DNA from 4 places in the Exiguobacterium sp. K1 genome. Region 1 is predicted to be linked to each of the others. Evidence: riboswitches for the same ligand, from Rfam matches in the RefSeq annotation. Region 1 holds a riboswitch; each other region holds the start of a gene.
What was found. A riboswitch is a leader RNA that binds a small molecule or an ion and turns the genes downstream of it on or off. The one in region 1 is predicted to bind S-adenosylmethionine.

Region 1 (3,112 bases):
AAATTAATTAAAAAATTAAAGATTCCGGTCGTCGTCATCGGTGTCGGTTTACGTGCACCGTTTGAAGCGAACTTAAACGACGGTTTCTCGTTCGATGAAGATGTTAAAGCGTTTGTCAGTGCAGTTCTTGAGCGCTCAAGCATGCTTGGACTTCGCGGCGAAATCACATCAAAATACCTGACGCGTCTTGGTTTCCGTGAAGGAATCGACCACAAAGTCATCGGTTGCCCATCGATGTATGCGTTCGGTCGTGACTTGAAGATCCGTGAAACGAACATCACAAAAGATTCAATGATCGGGGTTAACTCGTCACGTCTTGCACCGCAAAACGTCCTTAACTTCATCACACGCGGAATGGAAGAGTATCCGAATCACTACTTCATCCCGCAATGGATGAAAGAGTTGCGTTTGACGTACACAGGGACACATCCGATTGCTGACTTATCGGTCACGAACTATCCGGTTAAAATGTCAGATCCGACTTACATGAATGACCGTGTCCGCTTCTTCCTGAACGCACAGACATGGATCGACTTCTTGAAAGAAGCAGATTTCAGCTTCGGAGCACGTCTTCACGGAAACATCACGGCAACACTTGCCGGAACACCAAGTATCCTGATTCCGAAAGATGCACGAATGCGTGAATTAACGGATTATCACCAATTGACACACATCTGGGCAAATGACATCACAGACAGCACACGCTTGTCGGATGTGATTGAGTCAGCTGACTTCCAAAGCCCGACACGTGTTCAAGCACGTAACTTCGACAACTTCGTTGATTTCTTGAACACAAATGATTTAGAGCACATCTACAAAGAAACGAACTATCCGGAGAACGTTCCGTTTGATCGCGAAATGGCAAAAGCAGAGTTGCTCCCGGTCGTTAAACCGATCACAGGAATCAGCATTGAAGAAGCTGTTTCACGTTTTGAATCATACTTCCCGGCCGAAGAGCAAAAAATCGTGGCTGCTCAAAAACGCGATAAAGCAAAAATGGCTGAAAAAGATAAAAAAATCAAATCGCTTCAAGGCAAGTTGAACAATCAAACAAAAGAAATGAAGCATCAACAAGGCACATTGAACCGCAAAGCGGTTCGGATGGCATTGAAGACTGCCGATTTGTTTGCGAAAAAATAAGCGATAGACGTCTTATACCAATTTGGTGTAAGGCGTTTTTTTGTATGATAAATTCTGAATTGTGTTGACAATTCAGAACGGGGTTGGTACTGTTATGAAAAATTACATTCTTATCCAGAGAGGTGGAGGGACTGGCCCTTTGAAGCCTCAGCAACAGGTCGAAAGATACTGTGCTAATTCCTGCGGGTGTTGCACCCGATCGATAAGCTTCTTTTTATTGTCGACCGACGCACCCATGCATGTGGGTGCGTTTTTTATTTTATGAGAGAAAGAGGAGTGTGGAGGAGCAATGAAAGAAGGAACGTTTCGTCGGAAAATGGAATCCCGGCATATCGTCATGCTGTCACTTGGCGGTGTCATCGGGACGGGATTATTTTTAAGTACAGGTTATACGCTGGAGCAGGCGGGGCGTGTCGGAACGATTTTATCGTACTTGGTCGGAGCTCTGGCCGTCTATCTCGTCATGCTCTGTTTAGGAGAGTTAAGCGTACATATGCCGGAAACCGGTGCCTTTCACAGTTACGCGACAAAATATCTTGGGTCCGGAACAGGGTATACCGTCGCCTGGCTCTACTGGCTGACATGGACAGTTGCGCTCGGTTCAGAGTTTACGGCAGCCGGTTTATTGATGCAACGCTGGTTTCCGGACGTTCCGGTCTGGCTGTTCAGCGCGTTATTTGTCGTCATGATTTTAGGGATTAACGTCTTGACGGTTCGGTTGTTCGCAGAAGTCGAATTTTGGTTTTCCGCCGTTAAGGTGCTGACGATTTTAGTGTTCATCGTCCTGGGAACAGCGGCCATTGTCGGATTTTTACCGCTTGCTGATGGATCGCAGGCTCCGTTGCTTGCTCCTTTGACGGAGGGTGGACTGTTTCCAAACGGAGCATTCGCCATTCTGATGACCATGCTCGCCGTCAACTTTGCCTATTCCGGAACAGAGTTGATCGGGATTGCGGCAGGTGAAGCCGTTGATCCGAAACGAACGGTACCGCTGGCCATTCGAACGACCGTCTTCCGGCTTGTGTTATTTTTTGTCGGAACGATCATTGTGCTCGCGATTCTTTTACCAAACGACTCAAAAGGAGTACTCGAAAGTCCATTCGTTGCCGTGTTCGAACGGATCGGTCTCCCGTTTGCAGCAGACATCATGAACTTCGTTATCCTGACAGCGATTTTATCGGCAGCGAACTCAGGTCTTTATGCCGCCTCACGGATGCTCTGGTCTTTATCCGATCAACGGATGATTACGCCGTTCTTTTCTAAATTAAATGCGAACGGAGTGCCGACACGTGCCGTTCTCTTCAGTATGATCGGTGGTCTGCTGGCCCTGTTTTCGAGCATCTATGCACCGGATTCTGTCTACATTGCCCTTGTCTCGATCTCGGGACTGGCCGTCGTCGTCGTCTGGATGAGCATCAGTGCCTCACAGTTCATGTTCCGCAAACGGTATCTGCAAGAAGGAAAGGATGTCAGCGATTTGGTCTACCGGACGCCCTGGTATCCGTTTGTACCGATTTTATCCTTTTTGATGTGTCTGGCTTCTTTGATCGGAATCGCCTTTGATCCGACGCAACGGGTTGCCCTTTATTTTGGTGTTCCTTTTATCGCGGTCTGCTACATCGTTCATCATCTGACTAAAACATCATGGAAACGGAGTGAGGAAGATGTCAAAGAACAACAATCCAGTTGAGCAACTATTAAAAAAACAGCCTTATATTTTATTGGACGGAGCACTGGCAACGGAACTCGAACGTCACGGGAGTAATCTCGACGACCCGCTGTGGTCGGCACGGGTATTGCTTGAAGAACCGGAACAGATTCACCGGGTCCATGCGGATTATTTTAAGATTGGAGCAGATTGCGCCATCACCGCTAGTTATCAGGCAAGCGTGACCGGATTCGGCAGTCGGGGAATTAAAGAGGATGAAGCGGTTGAACTGATCAAACAAACCGTATATCTGGCACAACAGGC
Region 2 (3,112 bases), on a different contig from region 1:
TATTCATTCTCTCCCTTACGATTCTCTATTTTTGGTTAACGTTTATCAGCACGACGGGCCAGAACATTGCCAAGCCCTTGAATACTTTGAACAATGATGACGAGGACGACAATTGTCACGATCATGACGACATTATCGTACCGGTAATAGCCAAAGCGGATGGCCAGGTCACCGACGCCGCCACCACCGACGATACCGGCCATGGCGGAAAACCCGATCAGGCTGATGGTCGTCAAAGTGACGGCTTGAATGATGCCGGGAAGGGCCTCCGGTAAGAGTGCACTGATGATGATCCGAAACGGTGTCGCGCCACACGCTTCTGCTGCTTCAATCAATCCCGGTGGAATCTCGCGAAGCGATGTTTCGACCAGTCGGGCGAGAAACGGAATGGCGGCGACACTCAGACTGACGGAAGCTGCTGTCGGTCCAATCGTGTTATCGAGTAATAATTGTGTCAGCGGAATTAACGCGACGAGCAGAATGATGAACGGTAACGAACGGACAATATTAACGAAAAAGTCCAAGATGCTGCGAACGACGACGTTCTGGAAAAACAATCCCCGGTCCGTGATGAATAGCAGAATCCCGAGTGGAATGCCGATGATGAGGGCGAAGCCAAGTGAGATTCCGACCATCAAAGCCGTTTCCGCTAACGCTTTCGTAAGATCCGGTAACATGATTTCAATCCGTTCAAGCCACATCCTGAATCACCTCAAGCGTATGGAGTTGTTCTTCGAGCCACGTCAGGGCCCGGTTCACGTGAAGGGTCGGACCGGTCAGGCTGACGATCAGCACTCCGAATGCGACGTTTTGAATATAATCGACCTTACCGTGGAGAATGCTGACGGAAATATCAAACTGTTTGATTGCTTCCGACAACGTACTTTCACCGGTTTTCTCACCCGTGAATTGCAGGCGGATGATTTTCCCCGGTGTCGTCCGCAAAATCCGTTCCGGTAACTCGATCTGGAGTGCCGTATCGACATAATGTTTCGTGACATCATGTGCCGGCTGACTGAACAGGTCGTATGTACGGGCGACTTCAACGACTTCACCTTGCGCCATGACGGCAACCCGGTGACAAATCTGTTTGACGACATCGATTTCATGGGTAATGAGAATGATCGTCAGGCCAAGCCGTTCATTCAAGTCTTTCAGCAGTTCGAGAATTTGTAGCGTCGTGACCGGGTCAAGAGCGGACGTGGCTTCGTCACATAACAGAACGCTCGGGTTATTCGCCAGGGCGCGGGCAATCCCGACCCGTTGCTTTTGACCGCCGCTGAGCTGACTCGGGAAATTCGTCTCGAAGCCTTCGAGTCCGACCAGGGAGACGAGCTCTTTGATCCGTTGCGGGAAGTCAGTCCGTTTGACGCCGGCAGCCTTTAAGGCAAAGGCGATATTATCGGCGACGTTCCGGGATTGAATCAGTTGGAAATGTTGAAAAATCATCCCGATGTTCAAACGCAGTTCGCGTAAGCTGCCTTTGGAGAGGCCGGACAGATTAGTGCCCGATACTTTAACCGTTCCTTGTGTCGGTGTCTCCAGTCCGTTGATCAGACGGAGCAGGGTGCTTTTTCCGGCACCGGATTCACCGATGATGCCAAAGATTTCACCTTGCTGAATCGTTAAATTGACGTCACGTAAGGCAAAAATGGGTGTCCGGTCACGAACGAACCGTTTAGTGATCCCTTTAAATTCAATCATCTGTCGTTTCCTCCCTATACAAAAAAATCGCCTTTTTCCAGTTAAGAGCAACCAGAAAAAAGCGACGAAGTGAAAATTTCGTAACTTATCTCTCAGAATGAAACATTCTGTAGGATGTGGCACCGTTCCTTAAAGGTGGTTGCCGGACGTCGTTGGGCCTAATCCCTCGGTCGCTCTCGATAAGTAGATATGCTGTTGGGACTTACTGTAACGGAAATCATTCCCATTTGTCAAACGTTTTTTCAGAATTATTCCGCAACGGTCTGGCGAAACAGATTCAATTGACCAATCCGTTCGGTTGCTTCGACGAGTCGTTCGGCGTCAGCAATCAGGCTGATCCGGACGTAACCTTCCCCGTATTCGCCAAAGAAATGTCCCGGTGTAACGGCGACATGCGCTTCGTCGAGCAGGTGATCGGTAAAGCTTTGGGACGTGTAGCCGGACGGGACCGGCAACCAGACGAAGAACGAACCGCCCGGGATCGGTCCGTCCCAACCGATTTCCTGTAACTTGCCGAACAAGGCATCACGCCGGGCTTCATACAGAGCGCTCAGTTCGCGGACACACGTCTGATCGCTTGAAAGAGCGACGGTTGCTGCCTGTTGAATCGGTGTGAAAGCACTGACGTATAAGTGTTCCTGGTACGTCTCGATACTTGCGATGACGGACGGATTCCCGATGGCGAAGGCGATTCGGAAACCGGACATGTTAAAACGTTTCGATAATGAAAACAGTTCGATTCCGACGCCTTTTGCGCCTTCCGTCTGGAGGAAACTGCGGGTCGGACCGTCGAAGCTGATTCCGCCGTAGGCGAGGTCGTGGACGACGCAAATGTCGTTCGCATCAGCAAAGGAAACCGTTTGCTCGAAGGCTTCCGCTGTCGCCGTCGCTCCGGTCGGATTGCTCGGGTAGTTGAGGAACAACATCCGGGCCCGTTCGACATCTGTCGTATCAAGTAACGTGTAGTCAGGTAAAAAGGCATTTTCCGCAAGGAGCGGCAATGTTATCGGGTAAGCTCCGGCAAGGGCGGCGCCGGATAAGTAATCCGGGTATCCGGGATCAGGAACAATGACACCTTCACCGGGATTGACGATCGTTTGCGGTAAAGCGACGATACCGGCTTTGCTGCCGAGCAGAATGGCGACTTCAGAGGCCGGATCGATGTTTACGCCAAACTCTGACTGATAAAAATCCGCGACAGCCTGTTTGAGGAAATCGTGTCCGCGAAACGGCGGGTACTGGAGGTTTGAAGCGTCATTGATTGCCTCTTTCAAGGCATCCAGAATATGTACAGGTGTCGTCTGATCGGGTGTTCCCTGACCAAGCGTGATGACGTCATGGCCGGCAGCCTTGACGGCACCGATCCGCTGGGCGAGCTCGGCGAAGACCGGAGCGGGTAACCGATCAA
Region 3 (3,112 bases), 170 kb from region 1:
ACCGTCCCCTGGAGGATAGTATAAATCCAGCTTCAATTCTTGGGTGTGAACGGTTTTATACACAACCGTTCGCGGCGCGAGTTGGACTTCTGACAGCGGAAGAGCCGGTTCTGTCCATCGTAATAACGCACCGTAGTTGTTCCAGATGCTTGCTCCGGCCGCAGCCGTCGTTAAAATCGCTGCCCCTCCCATCAGCCAAGCGGTTTCCCGTTTCACCTCATCACCTCCGAAATTCCCTCTCGATTTCTAATCTTATTAGTCTTTTACCCGATTTATTTAGAAGTCGAACGTCTTCCCTGACTGGTACTTGACGCTTGGTTTCGGATTCGTTATAGTGAAAAGGTTCAAATCGGAATAATTACGTTTTAATATTTTTTTGGAGGGTTTATTCATATGAAAAAATTACTTTCAGCTTTCACGGTCGCCTTTGCAGGAGCTGCTTTTCTTGCTGCCTGCGGTTCTTCCGAATCCACTCAGGATGCGGCCGACCAAAATCTCCGTGTCTATACATCAACGTTCGCCACTGCAGCAATCGCCAGGGAAATTGGCGGCACGGACATCGACGTCCAGATGATCGTACCTTCGGGGGCCGATCCGCATTCGTACGAACCGACGTCTAAACAACTGACTGAAATCGCACAAGGTGATCTGTTCCTTTTAACGGGTACGACACTTGAGCCGTACTCAAAAAAAATCAAAGCCAGTCTCAAAGGCAATGATGTTCGTTTCGTCGAGACGAGCAAAGGCATCGACCTGCTCGAAGCGAATGCCACGCTTCATGAGCATGAAGGACATACCGATGACCATGCGGCAGAAGAGCATGATCACGGCAAATTTGATCCGCATGTCTGGCTCGATCCGAACAATGCCAAAGTGATGGCTCAATCCATTACGACGGCACTCGCTAAAGAAGTACCTGCTAAAAAAGCAACGTTTGAGAAAAATCTCACCGCTTTTAATGGCGAGGCCGATAAGCTTGATCAAAACTTGCAACAGGCTGTTGCTGACGGATCCAAAAAAGAACTGCTCGTGACACATGCCGCTTACGGGTATTTAGCGGAACGCTACGGCTTCTCACAATTGCCGATTGCCGGCATCTCTCCGTCGGACGAGCCTTCGCAAAAGCAACTGGCAGCAATCGTCAAGGAAGCCAAACTTCACGACTTGAAGTATATCGCTTTCGAAGAGACGGTCTCACCGAAAGTCGCACGCGTCATTCAACAGGAAATCGGAGCGGAAGCGATTACGATCCACAATCTCGAATCCGTCACGAAAGCACAGCAAAATGCTTCCTATTTTGATTTGATGAATGAAAATGTCGCGACTCTCAAACAAGCACTTCAGTGAAGTAGTGTTGACATGCAGTAAAAGATACGTTACGGTAGAAAACGTATTTCAGACAATTAAATGACTTCTTTTTATCGTGAGAGACGGAGGGACTGGCCCGATGATGTTTCGGCAGCGGACGATTAAATCGTACTGTGCCAAATCCAGCAAGCTGCGGCTTGAGAGATAAGAAGAGCGTCTTTTTCAGTAAAGACCTCCTTCTTTCTTGCGAAGGAGTCTTTTTTTGTACTTGTAGAAAAGGAGTGGTTTGATGAACGAAACGATTACACCGAATAAATGGGCACTTCTACCGTTACTTGTCTTTTTAGTTCTTTTTATCGGTGCCGGTATTTTTTACGATGACTTTTACAAGTTTCCGATTCTGATTGCGGCTTTGATTGCCTTGATTTTTGCGGCGGTCACAACAAAGGGCGGCATCAATCAGACAGTGGAACGGATTGCAGCAGGTGCAGGAAATCCGGACATCATGATTATGGTCTTTATCTTCTTGCTTGCCGGTGCCTTTTCCGGAACGGCCGATGCAATCGGCGCAATCGAAGCGACCGTCAATGCATCATTAACATTTTTACCCCCGTCCCTTCTGATGAGCGGACTATTCATCATTGCCGCCTTCATCTCGATGGCGATGGGAACTTCCACCGGTACGATTGCGGCACTCGCTCCGATCGCTCTTGGAATCCATGAAGCAACCGGTGTCAATGTCGCGGTTGCGGCAGCCGCCGTCGTTGGTGGCGCAATGTTCGGCGACAACTTGTCGTTCATTTCCGATACGACGATTGCAGCCGTCCGGACACAGAAAACCAACATGCGCGACAAATTCAGAACCAACTTCCTGATCGTTTTACCGGCAGCTATTCTGACCATCATCATCCTGGCCTTTGTCTCAGGTACAGGAAATGTTGTCGAAGCAAAAGCGTTTGAATTTTATAAACTGATTCCGTATCTGTCCGTCATCGTACTCGCCTTGTTTGGCGTCAACGTGATCCTCGTCCTCGTCGGCGGTACATTGCTGACAGGAATTATCGGGATGCTTGACGGCAGTTTCGGCTTAAGCGGTTTTGTCCTGTCGATGTCTGACGGCTTGATGGGAATGGCGGAAATCTCGATTTTGACATTACTGATGGGTGGCCTCGTCAGTCTGATCACCTTTAACGGCGGGATCGCGTATCTGAAAGAAACGCTGACGCGGAAAATCTCGCAACGCCGCGGTGCGGAATTCAGTATGGCTGCACTCGTCAGTGCGACGAATCTCGCAACAGCAAACAATACGATTTCGATTCTTGTCGCCGGTCCACTGGCAGCAGAAATCGCGGATACGTATGACATTGACCGGAAAAAGTCAGCCAGTATCCTTGATATCTTCTCTTGCGGTATCCAAGGAATCATCCCGTACGGCGCCCAGTTGCTGATTGCAGCGGAATTAACGAAAACGGCTTCCCCGGAACTGATTCCTTATCTGTTTTATCCGTTCCTGCTTTTCGTATGCGGATCTCTCGCGATTCTTTTCGGCTTCCCGCGTCGGAAAACATCGGACGCACGTCAAAAAAATGTTTCATAACAAACAGACCCGTCGCAACAGCGACGGGTCTGTTTGTCTTATTTTTTCCGGTCTTGGCGGTTGAGAATGAAGTACGCAATCGCTGGAAGCGGGAACTGAATCAGTCCTGCGCCTCCCCAGACCCATGGATTCCGCCCCGTCTTCCGTGCGCCGAGGAACAAGCATACCGCTTGTGTCCCTAACAAGGCTGCAAGGCCGGCCCACACA
Region 4 (3,112 bases), on a different contig from region 1:
GAAGATGTTGACGATGCCGCTTAAGACATTGAAGAACGGAATTTGTTCGAGCAACGCTCCTTTGCGTGTCACGACAAGCAGAATCCCGAGTGGTAAACCAATCAATGTCGAGAAGAGTAATGACAGTCCGACCATCGTCAACGTCTGCAGAAAAGCAGTCCAGATGTCCGTGTAATTAACTAGCATCTGCGAGCACCTCCTCGACGATGACATCCGATTGATCGATATATTGTAGTGCCCGCTTGATTTCTGCCGCATCGCCAATCAGTTCAACGAGCAGACTGCCGAACGGGATGTTTTGCAGTTCCGTGATGCTGCCGTGCAGGATGTTGAGATCGACATCAAAGCGTTTCGCGACCTGCGATAAGAGCGGTTGTCCCGTCCCTGCCCCGAGGAAGTTGATTTTGTAGATGTGATGGCCGGCATCCCGTTGGTCGATGACTTTTTGAACCGAGGCCGGAATCTCATCCTGCATGACAGAGCGGACGAAGTTTTTCGCCGTCGCCGTCTGCGGATTTGAGAAGACGTCGAACACGGTCCCCGATTCAATCAGCTGACCGGCTTCGATGACGGCGACCCGGTCACAAATCTCGCGGATGACCCCCATCTCATGGGTAATCAGTAAAATTGTGATGCCGTATTCCTGATTGATTTGCTTCAGCAGACGCAGTATGTGTTGGGTCGTCTGCGGATCGAGGGCGGAAGTCGCTTCGTCACACAACAGGACCGACGGCTGGGTGGCGAGTGCCCGGGCGATGCCGACCCGTTGTTTCTGCCCGCCCGATAACTGATCCGGATAATGATCGGCTTTATCTGCCAGGTCGACGAACTCGAGCAGTTCCGTGACCCGCCGCTGGACCTCATCTTTTTTGACACCTTTTAAGACAAGGGGTTTTGCGACATTCGCAAACACTGTATTCGAATCCAGCAGGTTGAAGTGCTGAAAGATCATCCCGATGTGTTGCTTCGCTTCCCGTAATTGCTTCGCCGACAGTGTCGTCAAATCTTGTCCATCGACCGTCACACTGCCGGATGTCGGCCGTTCAAGCAGGTTGACGCAACGTAATAAGGAACTTTTCCCGGCTCCGCTGAAACCGATGACGCCGAAGATTTCGCCTTTTCGGATTTCAAGATCCACGCCATTCAGCGCAGCGATCGATTGATCATTTGTTTCATAGATTTTTTTTACATTTTTGAATGTAATCACCACTTTTTCCCCCTTCAAAATACAAAAAAGGTCTCTTCTTAAGAAACAAGAAGAGACCTGGATCCGCACAATGGCAGAATCCACTCGACTCATCTCTCAGACAATTGTCTGATGGAATTGGCACAGTGCTCATAATGAGTCTGTTGCCGAGGTTTCGTAGGGCCAGTCCCTCCACCTCTCTGGATAAGTGTTGCGGTATGAAATTCGTATGTGTGTTGTTGCCGGTTGAACTTATGTCGTAAAACTAATTTTTACACTACAGAAAGATCTTTTAAAGGTCAACCATATTTTCAAAAATAAACCATATGACCCATATCGATTGCTGTCCCGGGACAAACCGGATCCTTGCATAAGTTTTGATGCCATTAAAGAGAGTTTGACAATCCCTTTCCGTCAATGCTATCATCTTCTCAATGATTAATCCGACAATTCCTATACGATATATCAAGAGTGGACGAGAGACCTGGCTCTAGGACTCCACGGCAACCTGCCGATCGGCAAGGTGCTCCGACCAGCAAAGCAGCTGCTTTGGATGATACACACGAGAAACTCGTTTGCGTCCAAAGCCAAACGGGTTTTTATTTTTGAAATGGAGGACGAGATGATGAGTATGGTTTATCCTGTTATACCGGGTGCCGAAGCCTTTTCCTTAGGACGCGGATCCGTCGGCATTTTGCTCTGTCATGGTTTTAATGCAACGCCGCAAAGTGTTCGGGCTGTAGGAGAACAGTTCGCCGCACACGGTTTTTCCGTCCATGCGCCACGCCTGCACGGGCATGGGACGGATCTGCGAGAATTCGAAGCGGCGACGGCCGATGACTGGAAGCAGAGCGTCCGGGACGGCTTTGAACAATTGGCGGGACGATGCGAATCCGTCTTCATCGTCGGCCAATCGATGGGGGCAACACTTGCCCTGTCACTTGCCGCTGAAGGTCTCCCGGTCGCAGGAATCATCACCATCAATGCCGCCTTGTCCGTCCCTGCCTATGAAGCCTTATCGTTCACCGATTGTCCGGTCTATCTGCCGGAAAGTGCGCCTGATATTAAACAGTCGGCTTTTGAAATCATCTATGATTTCGTCCCCGCTGTCTGCGCTTCGGAACTGTTACGACTGATTAAGGAGACACGGTCAGCCCTTGCGGCAATTCAAATTCCGACACTTATTTTATATTCTGCCGAGGATCATGTCGTGCCGCCGGTCTGTTCCGATTATTTGTACCGGACGATCGGTGCGGCGGATAAGCGCAGTTACTGTCTGCTTGACTCCTATCACGTCGCAACGCTTGATCACGACCAAAAGACGATTGTCCGCGAAACACTTCAGTTCGTCGAACAGTTCAGCCGGTTGACACAGACCGGTTGATTTCAAAAAAAAAGCGAACGATTCTTCGGTCTGACTGCCGGGAATCGTTCGCTTTTTTACATTTCTTAATTGTGCTGCTGCTTTTTCCATTCCTGCAACGGTTGTGGTTTTCCCGGTACTTGATGGCAATGGCGGCAACGTGGTTCATAGGACTCAGATGCCCCGACCAGAATGATCGGATCATTGTAGTTGGCCGGTTTTCCGTCAATCAATCGTTGGGTCCGCGATGCCGGATCGCCGCACGACAGACAAATCGCCTGAAGTTTTGTCACGAATTCTGCGCGTGCCAATAATTCAGGCATCTTGCCGAATGGTTCTGCCCGAAAATCTTGATCGAGGCCTGCGCAAATGACGCGTTTGCCATCTTGAGCCAGTGCTTCGATGACGGCGACAATCTCATCGTCAAAAAATTGAACTTCGTCAATTGCGACGATTTGCGTCTCTTCCGCCACTGCTGCATAGACATCACGGCTCGTCGCCATCGGAATCGCGATGACCGAATTGCCGACGTGCGACACGACGTGTTCCTCATGATACCGGTC

Region 2: it holds a riboswitch for S-adenosylmethionine, as region 1 does, so the genes downstream of both, N7U64_RS06385 (methionine ABC transporter ATP-binding protein) here and mmuP (S-methylmethionine permease) in region 1, are expected to answer to the same signal.
Region 3: it holds a riboswitch for S-adenosylmethionine, as region 1 does, so the genes downstream of both, N7U64_RS10920 (Na+/H+ antiporter NhaC family protein) here and mmuP (S-methylmethionine permease) in region 1, are expected to answer to the same signal.
Region 4: it holds a riboswitch for S-adenosylmethionine, as region 1 does, so the genes downstream of both, N7U64_RS07185 (alpha/beta hydrolase) here and mmuP (S-methylmethionine permease) in region 1, are expected to answer to the same signal.

The regions. Positions count from the first base shown of each region.
Region 1 covers NZ_JAOTIT010000004.1:67,671-70,782, forward strand. The annotation lists gene N7U64_RS10070 (polysaccharide pyruvyl transferase family protein) at 1-1,140, shown strand, start outside; SAM riboswitch class I at 1,248-1,349, shown strand; gene mmuP (S-methylmethionine permease) at 1,430-2,830, shown strand; gene mmuM (homocysteine S-methyltransferase) at 2,805-3,112, shown strand, end outside.
Region 2 covers NZ_JAOTIT010000002.1:205,292-208,403, reverse strand. The annotation lists gene N7U64_RS06395 (MetQ/NlpA family ABC transporter substrate-binding protein) at 1-1, opposite strand, end outside; gene N7U64_RS06390 (methionine ABC transporter permease) at 36-701, opposite strand; gene N7U64_RS06385 (methionine ABC transporter ATP-binding protein) at 691-1,704, opposite strand; SAM riboswitch class I at 1,787-1,890, opposite strand; gene N7U64_RS06380 (aminotransferase class I/II-fold pyridoxal phosphate-dependent enzyme) at 1,953-3,112, opposite strand, start outside.
Region 3 covers NZ_JAOTIT010000004.1:239,596-242,707, reverse strand. The annotation lists gene N7U64_RS10930 (alpha/beta hydrolase) at 1-216, opposite strand, end outside; gene N7U64_RS10925 (metal ABC transporter solute-binding protein, Zn/Mn family) at 394-1,347, shown strand; SAM riboswitch class I at 1,416-1,519, shown strand; gene N7U64_RS10920 (Na+/H+ antiporter NhaC family protein) at 1,598-2,905, shown strand; gene N7U64_RS10915 (hypothetical protein) at 2,944-3,112, opposite strand, start outside.
Region 4 covers NZ_JAOTIT010000002.1:379,872-382,983, forward strand. The annotation lists gene N7U64_RS07175 (methionine ABC transporter permease) at 1-186, opposite strand, end outside; gene N7U64_RS07180 (methionine ABC transporter ATP-binding protein) at 176-1,207, opposite strand; SAM riboswitch class I at 1,294-1,397, opposite strand; SAM riboswitch class I at 1,646-1,749, shown strand; gene N7U64_RS07185 (alpha/beta hydrolase) at 1,812-2,570, shown strand; gene N7U64_RS07190 (thymidine kinase) at 2,636-3,112, opposite strand, start outside.